DNA from 2 places in the Sporomusa sp. 246TCP1 genome. Region 1 is predicted to be linked to the other one. Evidence: riboswitches for the same ligand, from Rfam matches in the RefSeq annotation. Region 1 holds a riboswitch; the other holds the start of a gene.

Region 1 (3,150 bases):
AAGAGTTACAGCATCCGCGATCACTGCATCCGCACTGGCTGGTGCTGTGTCGAGTAGTTGACCGTAATAGCTAAGTCCTTCTGCTGTACGGCCATTCAGCATTAACTGGAAAGCCAACATCCGCCGGCTAGCATTGTCACTCGGCTGCAGCCTGGCAAGATAGCGATATACAGCCAAAGCTTCTCCCTGTTTTCCAAGGCGAAGGTAGCTTTCAGCCAGAGACCTAAGTCCGGAAATTGGTACATCTGTATAAGTAGGCCATAGCCGCTCTCCCTCCCGGACTGCCAGTTCATACTGAGAGCTATTGCCAAGTGCTATTATATAGTCGCTGGCAAGTGAACCTTCGACAGGTAGGGTTTTGGTATAATTAACTAAAATTGAAGCCGCCTTTTGGTCTTGACCGCTATTCATATAGGCAATGGCCAAATTATGTTCCAACTTAGTCAACCGATCAGCCTTGTCCGGGCATTCTGGCAGCAGTCTCCGCGCCCGTTCTAAATCCCGGGCCGCTTGTTTGTAATCTTTTATCTGCAAACTCAACATCCCACGGCTGAAATACACCTCATAATCGTTTGGGTTCAGGGATAATAGCCGCTCATAATAGGCCTGAGCGGCTATAGTATTACCAGAGCGTAAGTTCATTTCCCCAGCCCACAAAAGTGCGTCCCTCTCGCCACGAAAAATTGCCGGTTGCAGCACAGCCAGGGCCTTGTCATACTCTTGCAACTGAAAATATGCGGTACTAACGCTTCGAATCACAGAAAAAGGCATACCTGTACCAGACTGCTGATTATATACATTGATAGCCTGTTCATTCTGACCTGCCTGTTGCAAAATAGTGACATAATCAAAAAGAAGCGATTTATCTTGCGCATCTGCCTTAACAAGACGAGCCATAATATCCAGGGACTGCTGATATTGGCCATTTTGAGCCATTTCCACAGCCTGAGTATGTAACAACTTCCGCTCATTTTCAGCAGAAACAGCCGTCTGTGCAACAGTAGCTGATGGAGCCTGCACTGCAGGGACATCGTCTGCCAGCCTATACATACGCAGGCTATTCTCATACAATTGAGAATAGTGTTGCTTATCAGAACTACTATCTATGACCATTTGAAATAACGCTTTTCCACCGCCTATATTGCCCATTGACAGGAGTGCCGCTGCGTCTTCTGCTGCACCTGCAAGCATTCCCTGATTTTCTAGCAGCACCTGACGATACATAGCTATGCCCCTGTCCAGTTGACCAGCATACAGTAATGTATAAGCCAAACCCGCGCGATACCTATGATTTTGCGGACTGTGAGCGATAAGTAACTCAAAACTGGTTTTAGCTAACCGTACCTGTCCTGTCCGAATATAACATTCAGCCACACAGTATAATACTCTGTCAGGCATAGCTTCTAACCGTGGCCATGCCGCATTAGCTGTTTCTATAACCTCCTCATAACGGTAATCGTCAAACAAAGAGACAACTGCCTCTTCCTCTGCCGCAGAAGTATGTACACGAACAGAATATTCACGACCTGCATCAGGTACTATGGCTGCCGCCGCTTCACCAGTATTAGGCTGTGTGGCCATACATGCCGAAACAACAGCCAGCCAAAACCGTCGATCTTTCAATATGTTACACCTCATCTTTCATGTAAAAGATGTATTAATCACACAGTTCCTTGCTTTCGTCTGGATAATTATACCATACTAGCCAGGAAGCAAAATTAAAGATTACTTAAAGAAAATATCCAGGGGAAGTTAACCTTTCTTCTGGAAAATAAGAATATGCCTGGTAACACTCACAAATAAATACTTGATAAATACTTGTAAGAGCAACCAGGCAGTCATAGGCACCACGGCCGTTAGACCCACGGCTTTGCGTCACCGCTTTTCAACGGGTATGCCAATTTTTAAATTATCTAGTTATATTTTACCGGCAAATCTATATCTTGTCAATTTGTATTTACTTTACAGGAGATCTAGAGCTTGCCTTTTCGAACAAATTCAAAAATTTTGCCACCCAGAGCAACTTTCATAAAAAAGTATAACAGGATCAGCACGCTGATGTTATCAAATAGATCTCTTTGTTTTATCTTATACCAGCCCAATTGAACTGTTCCCAACCAAGCTTCATCTATGGGTTTGGAAAACTGCCAACCTTCAAATGGCCAGTAGAAAATGCCTGGGTGAATCCACATCACATCAAACACATCATGAAACAATGTCCCGATGCAAACCGGAAATAGCCATGTTTCTTTGTTCCAAAGCCATTGCATAGCTGCGAGAATTCCAATAAACCCTAAAAAAACCAAAGAATGACCAAAAGCACGACTCTCATATGTATAACTGCCTTCAAGCAACTTAAACAAGGATTTGTCGATCAGATCCGGCAATAACGAAGAGACAATAACGATTCGATAATCAATCTGCCGAAGCCGCAAACCCGTTTCCAGCACTTTCACTGCGGCAGTCGTAAATCCAACATGGGATAGTGGTAACATTCTTCCTCCCGTCTTCGCCGGTTCAGCTATTTTGATTGTTTTTTCCGAGCACCTTGACACTAAATCCGGCATCTTTCCACTTACTATGATTTAAGCAATTTCTAGTGTCAAATAACTGCTTGTTGCGCATAAGAAACCCCAGTTCATCAGCTGAAAGATATTTAAATTCTTTATGATCTGCTAACAACAAAATCAAATCAGATGCTACGAAAGCTTCTTCCAGATTTGACACTTCAAATTCATAATTTTTTACATATGGATCGTATATACCTACATCAATATTTGCTTGTTTAAGTTCGCGGATGACTTTAGTAGCAGGACTTTCTCTTATGTCGTCCACATTGCCTTTGTAAGTAACTCCCAATACCGTAATCTTAGGTTTTACTACTTGATCCAGCATTTTTTTTACTAATCCGACAACAAAATTCGGCATTGCATCATTTATTTCCCGACTCAACCGTATTAATTCTGCATTGTTGGATTTTTCAACAATAAACCATGGATCCACTGCCAGACAATGTCCTCCGACTCCCGGACCCGGTTGATGTAGATTCACACGCGGATGCATGTTTGCCAATTTAATGATTTCCAGCGCATCCAAATTCAAATCATAGGCTATTCTGCAAACCTCGTTTGCCAGTGCAATATTGACATC
Region 2 (3,150 bases), 1.2 Mb from region 1:
TTTCCCGCCATCAACGGCTTTAACAGCCTCATATATTTGATCAGGTGTTGGCGAGGTAAATACAGCACCAGCTACCGCACCATCCAACATCCCGCGCCCTACATAACCGCCGTGAGATGGCTCATGTCCACTGCCGCCGCCTGAAACTAATCCCACTTTACCTTGTACTGGTGAATTGGTGCGCACCAGTACATCAAACCCTGCTACCCGTTTAACATACTGAGGATGAGCCAAAACCAGCCCTTGCAACATTTCCTCTACTACTTGCTCGGCATTGTTAATAACCTTTTTCATTAATCAAAAGCCTCCCCGCAAATTTTACTATCCCGCGTACGGTATACTAAAATTATTGTACTGCAATGCGGCGTTGTAAAGCAAACCATAAAAGATATCTTACGGATAGACAGGCAGACACTTTTGATGAAAAAGTGCCTGCCTATTTGCTACTAATTTAAACTTTGTTCCAGGTACAGCATTACCACCTAAACAAGATTTATCGCTACCCGAGCTTACTAAGCTGCCCGGTTTTCCTGCTATAGTTACCCCTGTCCTTCAACTTCAATGACATTTTGCTGCGAACTCTTTGGATCGCATTATCGACAACCTTTTCCTGTACATTCAGCTTTTTAGCGATTTCGCGTTGCTTATAACCTGCAATATATAGATCTATGACCTGCTTTTCCATGCAGGACAAACTGTGTTCCAGCTCATCCTCAATTCGTTCTACCATTTCTTCTTCGATAATAAGAACAGCTGGGTCTGTTTGCTTGGTATCAATAAATACCGCCTCCAGGCTTATACCGGGTGATTCTGGCACCCCATGCAACGATACAGCTTCATTGAGAAAACAATGCTTTTTGCGATTATACATGGTAACAGCCGATTTGATTGTATTTTTAATAGTAAGTTCTGCTATCATCCGAAACGATTTTCCCCGTTGCTCATCAAAATGGCGCACAGCTTTATATAAGCCAATTAAGCCCCATTGATACAGATCGTGATAATCCCCACCAGGCAAGTAATAGGTTTTGAGATATCGCAAGATCACCTTATTATATTGTCTTGCGATTTTTTCAAACTCTTCATTGTTAACACAGCCATCACTATCAAAACATGACTCAAGCACTCCAGCAACTCCTTGTTATCATTTTTATTTTATTAGACACCTGCTCGTAATACAGTCTGAATTATGCTTAAAATGGGCAACAAAGAAGACAGACTAACGCCTGTCTCTAATTCAACCATACGCTAGTTGGCGGCTTGGCAATCATAGACTCTTCGTCCTTAGACCCATAGCTTTGTGTCTTTGCCTTTCGACAAATTTACCAAATATTTATCTTTATTTCATTATAAAACAGCCGCTTTATCATTTACTGTCGAATTTATGTTCATAAATATATTTTTTTGTTATTTTATTGTTAATTCTCTAAATTCTACTATCTCATATCAGTTTACTACTGCTCTGAAACCGCGGAATCCTACATATTTAGCCATAACTCTCCAATTTAAGACAGCCACATAACAGGGTATGTACTAACCAGGCAATCTGGAGAAATCACTAAATTTTGTAAATTGCTTGTGAAAAAACAGCTGGACACTATCAACAGGACCATTCCGGTGCTTGGCAATGATAACATCGGTAATGTTCTTGTTCTCCGTTTCCGGTTCATAGTAATCTTCACGATAAAGGAAGGCGACAATGTCAGCATCCTGCTCAAGTGAACCTGATTCGCGCAAATCACTGAGCATTGGTTTTTTTACCTGTCTGGATTCTACGCCCCGGCTAAGCTGAGATAAGGCAACAACCGGCACCTTGAGCTCTCGGGCTAAGGCCTTTAGCGATCGGGATATCTCAGAAATTTCCTGTTGGCGGTTTTCACTGCGTGAACTGCCGGTGCCACCTTGCATAAGCTGGAGATAATCAATGATTATAAGCTTTAGATCATGTTCAATTTTGAGTCTGCGGGCTTTGGAGCGCATCTCCATAATGGTAATGCCAGCAGTATCATCAATAAAGATCGGGGCGGCCGCCAAACGGTCAGCAGCCCGCACCAATTTATCCCAGTCGTTATTTTCAAGCTCTCCAATTCGGAGGCGTTGGGCATCAATGGGAGCCTCCGAACAGAGCATCCGCTGTACCAGCTGCTCTTTGGACATTTCCAGACTAAAAAAGGCTACCGCTTGTTTTTCCTTAATAGCAATGTTCTGGGCAATATTAAGAACAAAGGCCGTTTTACCCATACTGGGACGGGCAGCAATTAGGATAAGGTCTGAAGGCTGCAAGCCTGATGTCAGCTTGTCCAGGTCTTTAAAGCCTGTTGCCAAACCAGTAATACCACCTTTAGAGGAATACAGCTCAGAAACCCTGTCAAATACATCAAATATAATATTTTTTATCGACGCGAATTCCTGACCAACCTTGCGCTTGGAGACTTCCAGAATCATCTTCTCCGCCTTATCCATGATGACAGCCACTTCTTCATTGGCTTCGTAACCCATACCAGCTACATAAGTGGCAGTAGTAATAAGCTGCCTTAGCAGTGCTTTTTCTTCGACAATCCGGGCATGATACATGACATTTGCCGCGGTCGGCACACTGTTAGCCAGGGCGGATACATAAGAAATGCCACCGGCAGCCTCCAGCTTTTCATCCCGGCGCAATATCTCAACAACGGTTACCAAATCCACAGCGTCATTTTTATTAAACAACTCCATCATGGAATTATAAATCAGACGATGTGCCTCGCGGTAAAAATCCTCTGGTCTTATGATTTCGGATACCTTCGAAATCGCTTCGCGTTCAATCATCATAGCGCCCAGTACCGACTGCTCAGCTTCAACATTTTGGGGGGGAACGCGGTCAATCATGTAATTTCTCCTCACTTAATAAAAAAAACCACGCTTATCCAGGCATAGTACTACATTGCTTACCTGTTTCAGCGCGACTTTTCCGATATAATAACGTTCTAGGCGCTAGCAACCTCAATTTCATCAAACAAAATTGCCATGGCCTCTTCGACTGTGACAACAGGCCGAATAACAAGCCCCAAATGATTTTCTGGAATATCTGCCTTGTTTTCTTGTGGAATAATCATCGTCGCAATACCGGCTTGTTTGGCACCATAGGCCTTTTCAAATACACCACCAACC

What was found. Region 1 has a riboswitch for cyclic di-GMP ahead of AC1ECB_RS00800 (tetratricopeptide repeat protein). Riboswitches for the same ligand answer to the same signal wherever they lie in the genome.
Region 2: linked by a shared signal. The riboswitch ahead of AC1ECB_RS23640 (sigma-70 family RNA polymerase sigma factor) and the one ahead of AC1ECB_RS00800 (tetratricopeptide repeat protein) in region 1 are both predicted to bind cyclic di-GMP.

What each region holds. Positions count from the first base shown of each region.
Region 1 is NZ_CM170492.1:163,219-166,368, reverse strand. Features, by position in the region: gene AC1ECB_RS00800 (tetratricopeptide repeat protein) at 1-1,623, opposite strand, end outside; cyclic di-GMP riboswitch class I at 1,823-1,909, opposite strand; gene AC1ECB_RS00795 (metal-dependent hydrolase) at 1,974-2,495, opposite strand; gene AC1ECB_RS00790 (nucleotide sugar dehydrogenase) at 2,518-3,150, opposite strand, start outside.
Region 2 is NZ_CM170492.1:4,975,897-4,979,046, forward strand. Features, by position in the region: gene dhaK (dihydroxyacetone kinase subunit DhaK) at 1-294, opposite strand, end outside; gene AC1ECB_RS23640 (sigma-70 family RNA polymerase sigma factor) at 500-1,126, opposite strand; cyclic di-GMP riboswitch class I at 1,252-1,337, opposite strand; gene dnaB (replicative DNA helicase) at 1,534-2,868, opposite strand; gene lonC (Lon family ATP-dependent protease) at 2,967-3,150, opposite strand, start outside.